3 regions of the Exiguobacterium sp. s39 genome follow, and region 3 is predicted to be linked to each of the others. Evidence: riboswitches for the same ligand, from Rfam matches in the RefSeq annotation. Region 3 holds a riboswitch; each other region holds the start of a gene.
The links. A riboswitch is a leader RNA that binds a small molecule or an ion and turns the genes downstream of it on or off. The one in region 3 is predicted to bind S-adenosylmethionine.
Positions count from the first base shown of each region.

Region 1: another riboswitch for S-adenosylmethionine. It lies ahead of KNQ11_RS13295 (Na+/H+ antiporter NhaC family protein); the one in region 3 lies ahead of KNQ11_RS14165 (amino acid permease).
Region 2: another riboswitch for S-adenosylmethionine. It lies ahead of metK (methionine adenosyltransferase); the one in region 3 lies ahead of KNQ11_RS14165 (amino acid permease).

Region 1 covers NZ_JACSNA010000003.1:11,402-18,054, forward strand. Annotated here, with positions in the region: gene KNQ11_RS13265 (nicotinate phosphoribosyltransferase) at 1-498, shown strand, start outside; gene KNQ11_RS13270 (hypothetical protein) at 549-875, opposite strand; gene KNQ11_RS13275 (YwpF family protein) at 1,018-1,509, shown strand; gene KNQ11_RS13280 (histidine phosphatase family protein) at 1,506-2,096, opposite strand; gene KNQ11_RS13285 (alpha/beta hydrolase) at 2,114-3,103, opposite strand; gene KNQ11_RS13290 (metal ABC transporter solute-binding protein, Zn/Mn family) at 3,273-4,286, shown strand; SAM riboswitch class I at 4,356-4,460, shown strand; gene KNQ11_RS13295 (Na+/H+ antiporter NhaC family protein) at 4,542-5,852, shown strand; gene KNQ11_RS13300 (hypothetical protein) at 5,896-6,099, opposite strand; gene KNQ11_RS13305 (aldo/keto reductase) at 6,257-6,653, shown strand, end outside.
Region 2 covers NZ_JACSNA010000001.1:1,702,141-1,708,793, forward strand. Annotated here, with positions in the region: gene KNQ11_RS08910 (peptidoglycan bridge formation glycyltransferase FemA/FemB family protein) at 1-504, opposite strand, end outside; gene KNQ11_RS08915 (MDR family MFS transporter) at 688-1,866, opposite strand; gene mnmM (tRNA 5-(aminomethyl)-2-thiouridylate-methyltransferase MnmM) at 2,020-2,619, shown strand; gene KNQ11_RS08925 (serine aminopeptidase domain-containing protein) at 2,670-3,374, opposite strand; gene KNQ11_RS08930 (GNAT family N-acetyltransferase) at 3,453-3,941, opposite strand; gene metK (methionine adenosyltransferase) at 4,079-5,287, opposite strand; SAM riboswitch class I at 5,416-5,542, opposite strand; gene pckA (phosphoenolpyruvate carboxykinase (ATP)) at 5,777-6,653, shown strand, end outside.
Region 3 covers NZ_JACSNA010000003.1:189,302-195,954, forward strand. Annotated here, with positions in the region: gene KNQ11_RS14155 (MarR family winged helix-turn-helix transcriptional regulator) at 1-377, shown strand, start outside; gene mmuM (homocysteine S-methyltransferase) at 446-1,381, opposite strand; gene KNQ11_RS14165 (amino acid permease) at 1,356-2,759, opposite strand; SAM riboswitch class I at 2,837-2,938, opposite strand; gene KNQ11_RS14170 (polysaccharide pyruvyl transferase family protein) at 3,047-4,513, opposite strand; gene KNQ11_RS14175 (ketopantoate reductase family protein) at 4,719-5,633, opposite strand; gene KNQ11_RS14180 (GntR family transcriptional regulator) at 5,816-6,532, shown strand; gene gntK (gluconokinase) at 6,525-6,653, shown strand, end outside.

The DNA of each region.
Region 1 (6,653 bases), 180 kb from region 3:
ACAGCTTACGAACAACCGGCTCTTGGGATGGTTTATAAACTGGTCGCGCGTGAAGTAGATGGCGAGCTCGCACCCGTCATCAAAGTATCCTCGTCAAAAGCCAAGACGACGACACCTCACATCAAAGAAGTCTATCGCATCATTGATCCGGTGACGGATAAGTTCAAAGGCGATTACGTGACGTTGATGGACGAAGATCCGTCGACACTTGAAGCTGTCGATCTCATCGACGTCCGAGACCCATCGTTCCGAAATCGCATCGAACAGTTCAAGGTCGAGCGGTTACTTGAACCAATCTTCAAAGATGGAGAACTGGTCTATACGGTCCCAACGATTGAAGAAAGTCGCCACTTCCACGAAACACAGATCGGTCGTCTGTGGGAAGAGTACAAACGGCTGCGGTTGCCAGAGATTTATGCTGTCACATTCAGCGATCGTCTCTGGAAGCTCAAACTCGACATGATTCGGGACACTCGACTGGCAAGTGGGTTAAAATAAGACACAAAAAAGCGCCGTTCTTCCTCCATCGGGATGAACGGCGCTTTTTCTCATGTTAATCCTGCTTCGTTTCCGACAGGTGTCATTTCTGTTGGCGCTTGTTCCATCTTCTTACGAAAGTACCATGCGAAGCCAAGTGCACCTCCGATGAAGACGATATACGTGATGCGTTGACCGAATTCAGCTAAGGAATCCGCGTAGAAAATACTGATTAAATGATCACTTCCACTAATGAGTAGCAAACAGGCAATCAGGAGCGCAATGCGATATGCAAGCGTCGGGCGGTCTGTCGGTTCAGCATGCCAATACATGATGATATGGTGGGCAAGTAGAACGATACCCAGGATTCCTAATATTCCAATGAGTACTTGCGGCATAATGAACGATCCTCCTGTTTAGTAGTATCTAGTCTTATTTAAACATAGTTCATACGAATTTCGTCAGGAAAAGTTTCCCGTCTTACATTCCTCACGGTATACTGTAGGAAAATCGTAAGCGATCAAAGGAGGGCATTTTTTCATGAAAACCTTTAAGTTATGCACATTACGCATTTTAATGGATGAGTCAGGACGTGATACGACGATTCCCGTCGCCATTCAGGACGGATTGACGGTCAGTACCGAACAGACGGCACAGTGGGTTGCAGAAATCGTCGTTCCTCCGACGGATCAGCCGATCGTCGATGAATTGTTCACAAAACATTTACGTGCTTTGATTGAAATCACGATCTCACGACCTGATAATGACCCTGCCGCGATGATCGTCACGCCTCTTGAACGGACTGTCTTAAGCGAAAACGTCTCGTATGTCTTCACAGGTAAGATGGTCATGATGAAAAATGATTTATCTGAATCGATCTTACGCGAAGTCGTCGAAGATGGATTCGCTGGCGAAGAACTCGTTCAGGAGTATAAGGATCGTCGTTCAAAACGTGGTGCCCATATCACAAGTATCGCTAAAGAAACGTTCAAACAATATTTGACAGAGCATCCGAACACGCCCGTCTCTTAAGGTTTTTCGACCTCGTCCGTGATGTGGTCCGCTACGTTGATTCGATCAATCGTATAGCGATCCGTATGATGGATATAATTCGCACACGCGTTTTTCAAAGGTGTCCGGTAACTAAATGTCGCGTCAATCGATGATAATGCTGCCTTGATCGTATGCGAGTGACAGACGATTAGAATTCGTTTCCCTTCATACATGCGTGTCACTTCCTGTAGCGCCTCGAACACGCGATCCTGGATGGCTTGTTCCGTTTCAAGACCCGGCACAAGCGTCGTATCGTTCGCTTGAACGGCCTCGTAAATCGCTGCGACTGGTTCACCGGAAGCGGCTCCGAATTCGCGTTCGACAAGTCGCTCGTCTGTAGCTGTAATCGCTAAACCAACAGCACGACCGATGATTTCTGCTGTCTCAACGGCACGCGACAAGGGACTTGCTAACAAGACATCCCACTTTTCATTCGATAGATAAGCGGCACTGAGTTCCGCTTGTCTTCTTCCTGTTGCATTCAACGGGATATCTTCTCTTCCCTGAATCCGTTCGTTTAAGTTCCAATCCGTCTGACCATGCCGTACTAAACAAATTTCAGTCATGTCTCTGTCTCCCTCATTTAAGAAATATGACTGATTGTATCATGTTTTCCATTCGCAAGTTGTCGCGGTGGCAACAGTAGTACCTGGCAGGTGAAACGTTCAATTCGTTCAAGCAATCGCTCGATCTTTAACGGATTTTCCGTCTGAGCGAAACTGGCAAGTGAGTGGGTGCCATTCGGAAAGGAAAACAAACGAACATCTGCTCCGACATCTGCTCCCTTCTCAACGAAATGCAAGGCTTGAGAAAATGGGACGATTGGATCTTTTTTACCGTGCAAGAGCATGATGGGCGGGGCATCCGATGTTAGGTGCGTGACGGGTGAGACGTGCGTCATCAGCTTACGCCATTCTTCTCGTCCCCCCTTATAGAACTTAATGTGGGCAATCCAAGTTTGAATGAAATTAAACAACAAAAAGTTCGTCGGTGGATATAAAGCGATCACACCACTGATCAATGGCATGTGCCGCTCATCGCGCTCACCAACGAAAGCAGATGGGGCAAGTGCCGTCGTCAGCATGAGTGCGGCTCCAGCTGAGTCTCCCCATACCATCATCCGTCCTCTTAGAATGCGAAGACCCTCTGCTTCCTTATTCAAAAAACATAACGCATCCCGTACATCTTCGAGGTTATCCGGAAAATAACTGCCCTCTTCGAACAAACGATACTCAATACTACAGACGGCAACTCCGAGTTCAAGCAGACGGTCGACGATTGGACTAAAGCAAAACATGTCATCGCGCTCTCCACGAACGAATGCACCACCGTGTGCATAGATGGCAACTGGAAACGGTCCTTCTCCCGGTGGATAATAGAGATCGAGCTGTAAGATGCGGTCTCCCACCTGTTTGTAGGTGAGCGTCCGCGGTGCAAGTTGTTTTTCTGTGAGTGGCAAGGCGGGTTCGGTCCATCGAAGCAATGCACCATAATTGTTCCAGATACTCGCTCCCGCTGCTGCCGTCGTCAATAACGCAGCTCCCCCCATTAGCCATGCAGTTTCACGTTTCACTTGATCACCTCCAAAAGACGTGCCAGTTTCTTCACTTTATTATCCTTCTACCCCGTTTTAAAAGAAGTCGAACGTCTCGGTATTCGTACTTGACGCTTCACCAGCGTTCCGCTATAGTGAGAAAGTCCAAATCGGAATAATTACGTTTTAATAATGGAGGTATCATATAATGAAAAAAATCATTCCTGCTTTAACAGTCGCTTTCGCAAGTGCAAGTGTTCTCGCTGCTTGCGGTTCGAATACCGATTCATCGACTTCAGATAAAACCCAGACAGAAGTCTATGCATCAACGTTCGCGACGGCTGCTATTGCCCGCGAAATCGGAGGGGATCAAGTCAACGTCAAGATGATCGTCCCACCTGGAGCAGACCCCCACTCTTACGAGCCGACGTCAAAACAACTCACCGAGATTGCTAAGGGCGACTTGTTCCTCTTAACCGGTACGACGCTCGAGCCGTATTCGAAAAAAATCCAGGAGAGTCTAAAAGGCACGGATGTCCGCTTCGTCGAGACGAGTAAGGACGTCAACTTGCTAGAATCGGATGCTACACTTCATGCACATGAAGAAGAAGGGCATACAGAAGACGAACACGCTCACGAAGAAGAAGGGCATGATGATCATACAACGGACGAACATGCGCATGAAGAAGAGGGGCATGACCACGGAAAATACGATCCACACGTCTGGCTCGACCCTGTCAACGCAAAAGCAATGGCACGTTCGATCACAAGCGCTTTATCAAAAGAAGCTCCAAAAGACAAAGCAACGTTCGAAAAAAACTTGAAAACGTTCGATCAGCAAGCTGATGAATTGGACGAACAATTTAAACAAGCCGTCGCTGATGGATCGAAAAAAGAACTTCTCGTTACGCATGCCGCTTATGGTTACCTCGCAGAACGATATGGTTTCACACAACTGCCGATTGCGGGAATTTCTCCTTCCGATGAACCGTCACAAAAGCAACTGGCCGCTTTAGTGAAAGAAGCACGGATGCATGATTTGAAATACGTCGCGTTCGAAGAGACGGTCTCACCGAAGGTCGCACGTGTCATCCAAAAAGAAATCGGAGCTGAATCCGTGACGATTCATAATCTAGAGTCGGTCACGAAAGCGCAACAAAACAGCTCGTATTTCAAGTTGATGGAAGAAAACGTCCAAACATTGAAAAAGGCACTTCAGTAAAGTACAGTTGACACGCGTTACTCAATGCGGTACGGTAAGAAACGTGTTTTACAACAATTGAATGACTTCTTTTTATCGCGAGAAACGGAGGGACTGGCCCAATGATGTTTCGGCAGCGGACGATTTGATTCGTACTGTGCCAAATCCAGCAAGCGAAAGCTTGAGAGATAAGAAGAGCGTCTTTATTTCATAAAGACCTCCTTCTTTCTTGCGAAGGGGTCTTTTTTTGTATCTTTGAGAAACGAGGTGTCAACAATGAATGAAACGATCACGCCTAACAAATGGGCACTGCTTCCCCTCGTCGTATTCCTAGTTCTCTTCATCGGAGCCGGGATCTTCTATGACGACTTTTACAAATTTCCGATCCTTATCGCCGCACTGATCGCTTTGATTTTTGCTGCAATCACGACGAAAGGATCCATCAATCAAACGGTCGAACGAATCGCAACGGGTGCCGGAAATCCTGATATCATGATCATGGTCTTCATCTTCTTACTAGCCGGTACGTTTTCTGGAACAGCAGAAGCAATCGGCGCCATCGATGCGACCGTTAATGCTGCTTTGACGTTCCTACCTCCGTCGCTCCTCATGAGTGGTCTGTTCATCATCGCTGCCTTCATCTCAATGGCAATGGGGACATCGACTGGAACGATTGCTGCACTCGCGCCAATCGCCTTCGGTATTCATGAAGCGACAGGCATCAACGTTGCGATCGCAGCGGCTGCTGTCGTTGGTGGATCGATGTTCGGCGATAACTTGTCGTTCATCTCGGATACGACGATTGCCGCCGTCCGGACCCAAAAAACGAACATGCGCGATAAATTCCGGACGAACTTCATGATCGTCCTACCGGCTGCTATTTTGACGGTCATCCTACTCGCATTCGTTTCTGGTTCTGGTGACGTCGTCGAAGCAAAAGCATTTGAATTCTACAAGTTGATTCCATATCTCGCTGTCATCGTCCTTGCACTATTTGGCGTCAATGTCATTCTTGTCTTAATTGGTGGTACGTTACTCACCGGCATCATCGGTATGATTGATGGTAGTTTCGGCTTGAGTGGCTTCGTCCTCTCGATGTCTGAAGGAATGATGGGCATGGCGGAGATCTCCATTTTGACGCTCCTCATGGGTGGTCTCGTCAGCTTGATTACGTTCAACGGTGGAATCGCCTTCTTAAAAGAGACGCTGACACGCAAGATTTCACAGCGTCGTGGTGCCGAATTCAGTATGGCGGCACTCGTTAGTGCAACGAATCTCGCGACTGCAAACAATACGATCTCGATTCTCGTCGCTGGACCACTGGCAGCTGAAATCGCCGATACGTATGAAGTCGATCGAAAAAAATCGGCGAGTATCCTTGATATCTTCTCTTGTGGTATTCAAGGCATCATTCCGTATGGAGCACAACTATTGATCGCAGCAGAATTGACGAAAACGGCTTCACCGGAACTGATTCCGTATCTGTTCTATCCGTTCCTCCTCTTCGTCTGTGGATCAATTGCCATCTTCTTCGGCTTACCACGCATGAAGAAGACAGCGACGAAGCAAGAAAAAATTTCTTCGTAACCATAAAACAGGTCCAATCGCGTCGACGATTGGACCTGTTTTATTATTTATTCTGCTTCGCTTGTCGTTCTAAGATTAAGTAAGCGATTGCCGGAAGCGGGAACTGAACGAGTCCAGCGCCTCCCCACACCCATGGATTACGTCCTGACTTTCGCGCACTAAGAAACAGACCCACTGCCTGCGTTACTAACAAGGCGCCAATGCTAAGCCAAGTACATTTGGATAGCTTTTTATTCTTTTGAGCCATCTTTTCTCCCCCTCTTTTAACACACGATTAAATCTCACGATTCTTTTCTATTTTACCTTATTTCATTCCTCCATGAGCATGGAAACGGACGTCTTCGTTCGTTCATGCTAAACTAAACGAGCAAATCTAAACTACGTTTTATGAGGAGGAGTAACACATGCAATACGCAAAACTTTCAAACGGTATTACGATTCCCCAAATCGGATTCGGTGTCTGGCAAGTAGATGAAGAGACAGAAGCACCTGCTGCTGTCGCTGAAGCATTACGTGTCGGCTATCGTCATATCGATACGGCTGCTGTCTACAAAAACGAGCGCGGTGTCGCAAAAGGAATCAAGGAAAGCGGCGTGAAACGTGAGGATCTCTTCTTAACGTCAAAAGTCTGGAACGATGATATTCGTGCCGGTCGGACGAAGGAAGCATTCGCAGAATCGCTCGAACGTCTCGAAACAGATTATCTTGACCTCTATCTCATCCACTGGCCGGTCGAAGGCTATATCGAAGCGTGGAAAGCAATGGTTGAACTGTATGAAGCAGGCAAGATCAAAGCGATCG
Region 2 (6,653 bases), on a different contig from region 3:
GGTTAAAGGAGAGGCAAGCGATTTGCGAATCATACTTCTCGTCTTCTTATGAAATGTCTGCATGATGTCTTCTATTGAAGGGCGTAAATCGATACTCGTCGTATGACGGATGAAGGAGACTTTCGTCCAATCCCGCATGAAGCGTTCATTACCCGTCAATGGATTAAAGCGAATCATTTCCGAGACAATCGCTTCTCGCTTTGCCCACCTTTCAAACAATAGACGTGCATGCTGCATTTCAGTCGCGGTCAGTTGACCGATGATTTCCGGTCCACCATAGCCATACGGCGTGATGAGATCTGAATAAGGCGTATCAAAAATTCGGCGCTTCAAAAAGGGATAGAACAGTGTTCCTGCATCACCTTCATAACGGAATAGCACCGCTTGCTCAGACGGTCTAGCGTTGAGCGTGACATATTGGTGACTGTAGAAGATATCAAGAGGCTGTTGCTGTACGTGTGTCGTCCAAGTTGCGGCATCTGTGATGAATTGACACCTTTCCATTCGTGCACCTCCAGTCAAAAAGAAGCAACGTTCATATGACCTTTCTTTTTCAAGTTCTTGATTAGAAAGTACCCGTTTCTTTGCCGAAATATTCCATATTATTAAATGTTTATTTTATGATTTTCGAACGAATGACGTAACAAAAGACAGCGGTCATAATGTCCGCTGTCTTACAGATGATGCTCATGATGTGATTTTTGGAATAGCACGAAGGAAGACGACGCCCGCTAACAGAATCAATCCAATTAATGTCAAGAAGACCGCTGACATACCTGATACATCGTAGATCAACCCTCCAACGGTCGGACTGATCATCCGCCCCGCTGAAGCAGCAATATTGACGTACCCTTGGAATTCTCCTTCTTTTCCGATCGGCGCGAGTCTCGCTGCCATAGCAGGAACTGCTGGCCAGATGAACATCTCACCAATCGTCAGGATGATCATCGCGACGAGGAACATCTTGAAGCCGCCTGCGAACGGAACGATCAGATAAGACAAGAGGAAGATTCCTGTACCGGTCATCAATTGTCGCTTTAAGTCATCTCCAAACCAACGAAGAATTGGTGTTAGTAAAGGTTGTGCGAACACGATGAGTGCTCCGTTGATCGTCCAAAGAATCGAGTACTCGGAAATCGTGACACCGAGCGATTTCGTGTGTACGGCAAAGGTTCCTTGCCATTGCACATAAACGAACCAAAGTAAGGCATAACCAATCGAGACGAGCAACATCGTCCGTGCCGCACCGCGTGCAAGGGGTGTGCGTGTCGTTTCGATCTCGTCATGCGCCGCATGCATCCGCGTCGGTGCCTGAATCCAGGACAAACCAACGAACAAAATGATGGCAAAGGCGATGTAGAGGACGAGATTGGCGATGAAGATGTACTGAATCGAAAAGGCAGCGATTTGACCACTGACTGCTGTCCCGAGCGCTACACCGACGTTTTGTGCGACATAGATCGCATTAAAGGCACGGCGCCCGCCTTCCGGCCAGATGACACCCGTCATCGCGTAGATCGTCGGAAAAACCATCCCACCGACGAATCCAATCAATCCAAGCATCGCGACGTATCCGAGGTACGTCTGATGAAACAGCAACAAGCCGACGGAAGACAGGACAAGTCCGATGACACTGATGACAAGCGTCTTCTTGCCACCGAGACGGTCAAACGCTTTTCCACCTAAGTAGTTTCCGACGATTGCTAAGGCCGAGTTGACGAACAATGCCATCCCTGCTTTTGTCATCGACTCTCCTAAATATTCATGAATATATAATGTATTAAACGGCCATAAAAAAGAGGATCCCGTCGTATTGATGGCCATCGCAAGGACGAGGATCCAGACCGCTTTTGGTAATTTTGGCATACCTGTGGTCCTCCTATTTCATTCTCAACCTTGCCACTTTACGCAATCCGTCCCCTAACTGTCAAGCCACTTCGCTTTTCGTCAACGAATCAAAAAATGATATAATGCAGAAAGAATCTTGCACATACTGAACCATTACTAGAAAAACAGACCATAGGAACAGGAGTCTATGCCATGTCACTTGCCCGTGTACTACCTTATACGAAACAATTACTCGAGTCCGTTATCGAACCCGGAGACTGCGTCGTCGATATGACTGCTGGAAATGGACATGATACACAGTTTTTAGCAGAACGCGTCGGTCCAGAAGGTCGAGTCCTTGCGTTCGACGTCCAGGCACAAGCCATCGAGGAATCGACGCGACGTCTCGACGAAGCCGGAATGTTAGCACGCGTCGACCTTTATCATGAAAGCCACATCCATGTCGGTGCCCGTCTTTCGGACGAACAACGTCCTGTCCGCGCCGGTGTCTTCAATCTCGGCTACCTGCCTGGAAGCGACAAATCAATCACGACGACAGGAGAAGAGACGCTCGAAGCACTCGATGCCCTCCTCCCGGTCCTCGCTCCCGGCGGTCTTGTCGTCCTCGTCGTCTATCACGGTCACCTGGAAGGAAAACGTGAACGCGACGCTGTCCTCGATTACGTCACAGCCCTTGATCAGCAAGATTATGCCGTTCTCCAGTACCGTTTCTTGAATCAACAAAATCATCCCCCGTTCATCATCGCGATCGAGAAAAAAGTACGCGGATGATGGGACACAAAAAAGTGATGCCCTTTTTTAGAGGCATCACTTTTATTATTTCATTCTTCAACAAGCTTAAAGAACAACATTAATTTTTCTGCAAACCGAGTGTTCAACCGTTCGAAACTAAAATGCGGAAAACCGTGTAGACGTTGTAAGTAAATCTGATCGCCACCCATTTTCCGGCATACTTCAAGCGTCAACTTGACGTCTGCGAACTGATCGTCTGGTGCATAAAAACAAGCCAAGTTCACACGCGGCAGTTTTTTTCGTTCCTCGTCATGTACGACGATCTCTTCTTCGATTTCCCGGTACTGTGCATAGGTCAGTTCACCGATGCGAACGGTATCTTCCGTACTTTGACCAAACGGCAACGTACCGAGTGGCGCATCGGGCCGGAAACGATCAAATGCACTCGCGAAGACTTGTTTGACGCCTCCGAGTTGTTTCGAAGGATGCCAATCAAATAACGGTGAAATGAACGCAAGGCTTGCGACCGGTAATTCATATTCTTGCAACAGACGATTGACGACGAGTGCGCCCATGCTACAGGCGACGATATGAATCGGTAGCTTGCGTTTCCCGGCTTCACGTAATGCTTCTTTTAACAGTTGACCATGCTCTTCAAACGAGATGCGACGTGGTGCGTCGACAAGTAATACTTCATACTCTCGTTCGAGTACCCGAATCAAGGCTTCACTCGGACGGGCACGCAGTTGTAACGGATAAACTAATACGATGATTCCTGTTGGTTGTTCAACCACAAACTCACCTCTTCACTTCATACTTCCTTTTTACGATACCTTATTTCAAACGCACACGAAACCGTCCCAAGACGGATTTCATGAGGCGACATGGCGAAGACGAATGACAGATTCTACTTGCCCAAAGACTTCTTCCGTCATCTCACTGAGTTCTTCAAAACCGAATGAGGTTAAGAACTGACGTGCTTTATAGTTACGTGCCTCCACGTATACTTCGAGTGGGACGGCTCCTTGTCGTTCGAGTTCACGGATCAGCCGTCGTCCGATTCCGTTTTGCTGATATTTCGGCAAGACGTACAGACGAATGATCTCCCACGTTCCCTCAACATCAACAGCATGAATGAAACCGACGATTTCCTCATCGATGATTCCGACATAAAAATACTCTCCCCGTGCTTCTTCCGCCGTCCGGATCGCACGAACGACTTCTTCTTGCGGATACGCCTCCTGCACGAAATGCGCTTTCGAACGTTCGGAATAGATTTCTGCATACGTATCCAACCAAGATGTGACGGCAATGTCATGAATACGTCCTGCATCAGCTGGAATAGCTTCGCGTATTTCCATAATCGGAACCCCCCTTTGTATTCATACGAATCGACTCATGTACTTTTACCCTCTTCTAGAAAAAACATTCGTTTCCTGCAAAGTTCCACGGAAACAAAAAAGTCCGAAAACCCGCGTAGGGTTTTCGGACTTTTTGATTATGCGAAACGTTTTGCTTGTTCTTCAAGAACTGCTGCTTTATCTGTTTGCTCCCATGGAAGCTCAACATCTGTACGACCGAAGTGACCGTATGCAGCTGTTTGACGATAGATCGGACGACGGAGATCAAGCATGTTGATGATTCCAGCCGGACGAAGATCGAAGTTTTCAGCAACCAATTCGACGAGTTGCGCTTCAGGAAGTTTTCCTGTACCGAATGTATCAACCGCGATTGATACTGGGTGCGCGACACCGATTGCGTACGCGAGTTGAACTTCTGCTTTGTCTGCAAGACCTGCAGCAACGAGGTTCTTCGCGACGTAACGTGCTGCGTATGCAGCTGAACGGTCGACTTTTGTTGGATCTTTACCTGAGAATGCTCCACCGCCGTGGCGTGCGTATCCACCATACGTATCAACGATGATCTTACGACCAGTTAATCCAGCATCTCCTTGTGGTCCGCCAATGACGAAACGACCAGTTGGGTTGATGAAGAATTTCGTTGCTGCGTCGATGTATTCAGCCGGGATAACCGGTGTGATGACGTGTTCTTTCAAGTCAGCTTGGATTTGCTCAAGCGTGACTTCTTCTGCATGTTGTGTCGAGATGACGATCGTATCGACACGAACTGGCTCGTTGTTCTCGTTGTATTCGACCGTGACTTGTGTTTTTCCGTCTGGACGAAGGTAGTCGAGTTGACCGTTTTTACGCACTTCTGCCAAACGGCGTGCGAGACGGTGTGAGAGCGAGATTGGAAGTGGCATGAGTTCTGGTGTTTCTTTCGTTGCATAACCGAACATGAGACCTTGGTCTCCTGCACCGATTGCATCGATTTCTGCATCAGACATGCTACCTTCACGTGCTTCAAGCGCTTGGTCGACACCAAGAGCGATGTCTGCTGATTGCTCATCGATTGATGTCAATACAGCACACGTGTCAGCGTCGAAACCGTATTTCGCGCGTGTATAACCGATTTCACGAATCGTTTCACGAACGACTTTTGGAATGTCGACGTAAGTCGATGTCGTGATCTCACCTGCAACGAGAACGAGACCTGTTGTAACAGAAGTTTCTGCCGCAACACGCGCGTTTGGATCCGCCGCGAGGATTGCATCAAGAATTGAATCCGAAATTTGGTCACAGATTTTATCTGGATGACCTTCAGTGACTGACTCCGACGTGAATAGTCGGCGATTAAGGTTTGTCATGTATGACCCTCCCAAAAAAGAATTTGACGGTGTACTCATTTCCCCTAGTTGAGTGGGACGGTAAAATGAAAAAAACCTTTCCAAGTCCAAAAAATGGTCAGGGAAAGGTTGTGCGTTCTTCCTTTACCCTCTTATCGTTCGAAGTGTTTACTTCGCTTCAGGAGAGCACCTTTTCCCTCATTAATATGTGAATTAATGTAGGACGGTTGCCGGGTTTCTTCGGGCCTTGTTCCCTCCACCTGCTCAGAATAAGAGTATCCGTTACGAATTACATGATATAAAGTTGTACCTACTCTGTCAAGCAAGGTTTCAAATTCTAGTCGAAACTTTTTGAAAGAGATGTTAAACTGTTAATGCTGAAAGCGTTTCCAGATAAATAGAAATCAGCACCAGAAAATGATTGCTCTCTCTTTAGTATGTCATATATAATAAATGTGTCATACTAAATACAGTGAGCCAAAACCAACGTAGGGGAAAGGTGGGGTCAGGATGCCGATGACGGTCCTGAATATCGAAGAACTACTCAAGAAAGAGCATGTGTTCAAACAACTATCTGTTGCTGAACTTGTCGAACATGCGATTCGAAACGAAGAAGGTGTCCTTGCTGAGAACGGCGCATTATCTGTAGAAACGGGGAAATTTACAGGTCGTTCACCAAAAGATAAGTTCATCGTCCGTGATTCTTCCTGCGAGTCTCACATTGATTGGGGTCATGTCAACCAACCAATGGATGGAGACAAATTTGAACAATTGTTGCAAAAGGTTCTTCGTTACATGAACGAAGCCGATCAGCTCTACTACACAGAAGCTGCTGCTGGAGCAGATACGCACTTCACCCTTCCGGTCCGTGTGCTCACACAATACGCTTGGCATAACCTGTTTGCCAAACAACTTTTTTTACGCGAGTATCCTGAAGTGGCTGCCTTCGAACCGTTCACGGTCGTCTATGCGCCACATTTCAAAGCAGATCCTGCCGTTGACGGAACGAACTCTGAGACGTTCATCGCGATGTCGTTCGAACACCGGATCGTCTTGATCGGTGGAACGGAATACGCGGGAGAAATCAAAAAATCAATCTTTTCCGTCATGAACTATCTCTTGCCACAAGAAAATGTCCTTTCGATGCACTGCTCGGCAAACGTCGGACACGAAGGCGACGTCGCCTTGTTCTTCGGTCTATCCGGTACTGGTAAGACCACCCTCTCAGCAGACGATAGCCGTCAATTGATCGGCGACGATGAGCATGGTTGGTCGCACGACGGTGTCTTCAACATCGAAGGTGGATGTTATGCAAAGACCGTTAACTTATCACGCGAAAAAGAACCGCAAATCTTTGACGCGATCCGTTTCGGAACCGTCCTTGAAA
Region 3 (6,653 bases):
TGATCCGGCGCTTGACGACAGCGACGGCAGACAATCGTAATTTAGATCGTGCTTCCTACCTCTTACTGCGACAACTAGCGGATTCCGGCAACGTCGGTGTCAAAACACTTGCCCGTGAACTCCAGCTTGATGTCTCGACCGTCAGTCGCCAAGCTGCGGCACTCGATCAAAAGCAACTCGTTGAAAAAGTAAAAGATCCGACAGATGGACGTGCCTTCTTCTATCACATTACGGATAAAGGACAAGAAGAGCTCACGATTTACCGGACAGCGCGCCTCGCGAGCATCGAACGTCTCCTGACGGATTGGCCATCAGACGATGCCGAAGATTTTGGACGTCTATTGCAACAATTCAACCGTGCCTTGCGCGAGCGGTAACGAAATCACACCATTTAAAGGAACGGACGCGAAATCAATCGATTTCGCGTCCGTTTTTTCGTCATTCTTCATGATGTATGAGAAACCTGACAAACCGAACGAATTTGTGCGATATGTTCAGGTGACGTTCGGCAACAACCACCGATCAATCGTGCCCCTGCCTCATACCATGTCTTCGCGACGGTTTGGAACGATGTACACTGATTCGTACCTGACCACGTTTTTGCGACCGGATCATAGACCTCACCAGAGTTCGGATAGACGATGATTGGCACATCCGTCAACGCCTTAAGGTGACGGATAAAGTCGGTCGCGTAAGATGCCGGAAAACAATTTGCACCGATTGCTGCGAGCTGTGGATGTTGTCCGACCGTTTCAATACACGTCGCAAGTGCCGTTCCTTCACTAATGTGTGTCGCATCTTGAAGCGAGAACGTCAGCCAAGCGGACACTTCCGGATACGCTTCGAGAATCCGGAACAACACGACAGCTTCCTCGAGCGACGGAATCGTCTCAAATGCCAGCAGATCAGCCCCCGCTTCAATCAATGCTTCGATCCGTGGTCTGTGGAAGGCTTCTAGCACATCTGCTGACACTCCATAATGACCGCGATACTCAGAACCATCTGCTAAGTAGGCACCATAAGGACCCACTGATCCCGCGATCAATGCGTCACTCTTTCCGCTACGCGTACGTGCGTTTTGCGCCAAGGTGACCGTTTGTCGGATCAGCGCCTGTGCTTCCTCTGTCGTGATATGACGTTGCTTGAACCCTTCGATACTTGCTTGATAGCTTGAAGTGATCGCAACATCGGCACCTACTTCAAAGTAGTCACGATGGACGTGTTCGATTTGTTCCGGTGCTTCGATCAAGAGACGTGCTGACCAAAGCGGGTCGTTCAAGTCGAATCCCTTCTGTTCAAGTTCGGTTGCAAGGGCACCATCTAAAATAAGAAAGGGAACTTCCTGTAATCGTTGATCAACTGGATTTTTGATTCGGGACATCTTCAACACTCCGTTTCTGAGAAGAATTCGTGAACGCATGAACGACATAACAGATCACGATAAATGGAATACCACAGTACAAGGCAATTCGTTGTGTCGGATCAAATCCGATACCAATCAAGGAAATCAAACAAACGACGAAAGCGGCGATCGGTACGAATGGAAAGAGTGGTGTGCGATAGACCAATTCGTCGACCGTATGCCCTTCACGAAGAAATTGCTTCCGGAAGCGATACTGGGCAACGCTGATACTCATCCAAACAACGACAACAGCGAGACCGGAAATCGAGACGAGCGCGATATAGACACTTCCTGCTGCATAGATGCTAGACAGCAAGGCAAGTCCTCCGCCAAGCATGCTGAACAATACGGCTCGAAGTGGAACCCCACTTGGCGTCACCTGGGCGAAGAAGCGTGGAATCATGCGTTCGTTCGCAAGCGACCAGAGCATCCGAGAGGCGGCGTAAAGTCCAGAATTCGCTGCCGACAAGATCGCTGTCAAAATGACGAAGTTCATCACGTCTGCCGCATACGGAATTCCGATCCGTTCAAACACGGCGACGAACGGACTTTCGAGTACACCTTTCCCATCCGTTGGTAATAAGACGGCTAACACGATGATCGTACCGACGAAAAAGAGGACGAGTCGCAAAATTGTCGTCCGGATCGCAAGCGGAATCGTCCGTTTCGGATCGACTGCTTCACCCGCTGCGACACCGATTAGTTCCGTTCCCGAGTAAGCAAAGTTCACGGCAAGCATCGTCATGAAGATGACGAAAGCGCCATTTGGGAACAACCCGCCTTCGGTTAACGAAGAAAAGAATGGAGCCGGGCTACCATCTTGCAGTGGAATGAAGCCGACGATTGCTCCCGCACCGAGTAAAATGAAAGCAATGATCGTCACGACCTTAATGGCGGAAAACCAAAACTCGACTTCAGCGAACACGCGAACTTTCAAGACGTTAATACCGAGGATCATCGCAGCGAACAATGCGCTGAACACCCATACAGGAATCGACGGGAACCAACGTTGCATCAAAATGCCTGCTGCCGTGAATTCTGAACCAAGGGCGACCGTCCATGTCAGCCAGTAGAGCCAGGCCACTGTATAACCGGTGCCGGGTCCGATGTACTTCGTTGCGTACTTATGGAATGATCCGGTTTCCGGCATGTGCACGGCGAGTTCACCGAGACTTAACATGACTAAGTAAACGACGACGGCCCCAATCAAGTAAGACAGAATCGTTCCGACGCGTCCTGCTTGTTCCAACGTATAACCTGTACTTAAAAATAATCCTGTTCCAATGACACCACCTAACGACAGCATGATCAGATGACGTGATTCCATCTTGCGTCGAAACGCTCCGCTCGTTTTCATGAATCCATTTCCTCCTCGTTCCAACTATTCCAAACAAAAAACGCATCCTCACGGATGCGTCGGTCGACAATTCGGAAATCTTATCGATCGGGTGCAGCACCCGCAGGAATTAGCACAGTATCTTTCGACCTGTTGCTGAGGTTTCATAGGGCCAGTCCCTCCACCTCTCTGGATAAGTATGTAATTGTTCCTAACCCTATCAAGTCTTTTTTAAATTGTCAATACAATTCAGAATACTCCTATCAAAAAAACATTCCGCATCGTATCAATCCGGAATGTTTAAAGGGTTACTTTTTGGCGAATAAATCCGCTGTTTTCAAGGCTGCACGAACCGCTTTCCGATTCAATGTTCCTTGCTGGTGCTTCATTTTCTTCGTTTGGGCAGCCAATTGCGCTTTGAGCGCCGCAATCTCTTGATCCTTTTGAGCCGTTCCTGTTTGTTTCTGCAATGCTTTGATTTTCTTATCTTTTTCAGCTAATTGTGCTTTTGTTTGTTTTTGCGCATCCGCAATCTTCTTCTCTTGTTCCGGGAAGAACCGTTCAAAACGAGCGACTGCTTCCTCAAGACTTACGCCAGAAATCGGCTGGACTGGTGGGAGCAACTCGGTTTGCGCCATTTGACGGTCAAACGGTACATTCTCAGGATAGTTCGTCTCTTGATAAATATGCTCAAGATTGTTCACGTTCAAGAAGTCAACGAAGTTGTCGAAGTTACGCGCTTGAACACGTGCCGGACTTTGGAAGTCAGCATTTGCTACGACGTCGGATAATTGTGTATCCGCTTTGATGTCGTTCGCCCAAATGTGCGTCAACTGATGGTAATCCGTCAATTCGCGCATCCGTGCATCTTTTGGAATGAGGATACTCGGCGTACCCGCAAGTGTCGCTGTGATGTTTCCGTGTAAACGAGCTCCAAAACTGAGGTCTGCTTGACCGATGAAATCAAACCATGTCTGTGCGTTCAAGAAGAAACGGACACGATCGTTCATATAAGCAGGATTCGACATCTTCACCGGATAGTTCGTCACGGACAAGTCTGCGATTGGGTGCGTTCCTGTATACGTCAACTTCAGTTCCTTCATCCACTGTGGAATGAAGTAGTGATTCGGATACTCTTCCATCCCGCGCGTAATGAAATCAAGAACGTTTTGTGGTGCCAAACGTGACGAGTTGACTGTAATCATCGACTCGGACGTGATATTTGTTTCGCGAATGTTCAAATCACGACCGAACGCGTACATCGAAGGACATCCGATAACGCGATGATCGATCCCTTCGCGGAAACCAAGACGTGTTAAGTATTTCGACGTGATCTCCCCGCGAAGACCTAGCATGCTCGAGCGCTCGAGAACGGCACTGACGAACGCTTTGACATCTTCATCGAATGGGAATCCACCATCTAAGTCTGGTTCAAACGGTGCACGTAACCCTACACCGATGACGACGACTGGAATTTTTAATTTTTTGATGAGACGTGTATATTTCCGTAACGTCGGTACGAATTCTTTTCGGAATGCATCCGCTAACGGAATGACATAAAGATCAAAGTTGGCATTGATTTCGTCTGCCCGTTCTTCGTCGTAATAGTAATAGTCAGGTGTAATCGTCGTACCTTCTGTCATCAACGTCCGAAAGATACTGTATTGATAGATAAGATTTCCAACGTTTCCTCCAATGGAATTATGTTTCATCAAATAAGGAGCATCGAACTGTTCGAATGGTGTCATACCTGCACGAATAATAATACGTTTCATAATGGATAAACTTCCCCTCTCGTCTGCTTCATTCGTCCTTGCAAGAAAAAAATACGGAAAAATATATTATCAGTTTTTTTCAATCTCATTAAGAATAGATGAACTTTATTTCGGAAGTCAACGATTCCTAAGGGAAACAGGTCTTTCGTCATCAAAACGAAACATTTGCACCACACCATCATTTTTCTAAAATAGAAAAATGTGACTATTTAGTCGTTTCGAGATACATGCGTAAATTCGCTTCGACTAATTTCAAGGCATGCATCTGATCAGTCGTAGCAGGCTTTAATAATTCACTGAAAAAATGTTCCACTTCGACGGGCTGACCCTTTTCCATGTCCCGTAACATCGATGATTTCATCGTATCTTCCATTGCATGCATCTGCTTCAGCAAGACCGCTTCTACATCGTCATTAAAGACTGCCCCTTGTTTTTCCATCGCCTGTTTCGCTTCCGCCATGACGTCTAGGATCATTTGACGTCCAACAGCTTCTTCCCGAATCGGACCGATTGCTGAGCGAAATAGCGTCGTCACGCCCGCGAATGTCGAAATGAAGAGATACTTTTGCCACATGTCATCCATGATATGCATCGAATACTTCATTGGTGCCTTCGCTTTCGCAAAACACGCTGCGATTTTCTCTAGACGCGCTGTTGGTTTACCGGTTCGTGAACCAAATAGCAGCCGATGCGACGGGCTTGTCTGTACAATGCGCCCTTCTGCATCAAGCGTCGACTCAATAAAGCAAAGACCACCCAAAACTCGATCTTCTCCAAAGACTTCTGTTAATCGTCGAATGTGCTGCATGCCGTTCAACAAAGGAATGATATACGTCTCGCTCGAAACGAATGGCGCGATGTCCTGTAGGACGTCATCTAAGTGATAGGCTTTCGTCGAAAGCAAGATGACATCAAATGCACGATCCAGTCGCATGTCTCGTGTTATCAACTGAGGCGTAATCGTCATATCGCCATGAGGACTAGTGATGTGTAGTCCTGTTTTTTGTAGTTGTTCATATCGATTCGAACGGACGAGGAATGTCACCTGCTCCCCTTGCTCAGCAAGACGACCTCCGAAATAGCCTCCAACTGCCCCTGCACCTACAACTAACATGTTCATATGTACTATCTCCTCCTTACCCGTTCTGTGCGTTGCTTACTCCTTCACCCTAACATATTTGGAACCGATTTCCTGATTTCTGCGTGGATCGATCCGTTTTAAGTTAAGCGTTTGCATTTTAGAAAAAAACGTATATACTAACTTGTATACAAGTATACTCACTTTAGAAATCAGGTGATTCCATGTCAGAAATGTTATACCCCTTGAAGTGGTTATCAAAAGCTTCCGCCGGAGATCGTGTTGCACACGAGCTACGGATGCGCATCATTTCAGGAAGGATTGAAAGCGGTAACATCTTATCTGAGAACAAATTAGCCTCTGATTTTTCAGTCAGTCGCTCGCCTGTCCGTGATGCATTAAAGGTCCTTGCATCCGAACAATTGATTCGTCTCGAGCGGATGGGAGCAGTCGTCGTCGGTTTGTCTGAGCGCGACATTCAGGAAATCTATGATGTCCGGCTACTCATCGAAACGTTCGTCTTCGAACGACTCGTCAAAATCGAACGGGCAGAACTCGTCCGAGAGCTCAGTAAAATTCTCGAAATGATGAAGGTTGCCATCAAATACAAGGATGCCGATGAATTCTCCTTCCAGGATGTACTGTTTCATGAAACGATCATCCGCTCGATTGATCATGGATATGTCAGCATGATTTGGCAAAATCTCAAACCGGTCATGGAAAGTTTCATCCTCCTATCGATGCGGGTACGATTCGAGGAAGACATCGAAGACTTCGAACGCATCCTCGCGAACCACGCCTTGTACATCGAAGCGATCGAGACAGGCGACCGTGAACGGATGGTTGCTTCCTTACATCAGAACTTTGATGACGTCCAGGAAGTCGAAGATCTCTGGAAAACGCAACAAATGATGTCGAAAGGAGTCGATTCACATGACTGAATATATGTTAGGCGTCGATATCGGAACGACGAGTACGAAAGCGGTCTTATTTACGACAAAAGGAGAGGTCATCGGACAAACGAACGTCGGTTACCCGCTCCATACACCAAATCGCTCGACG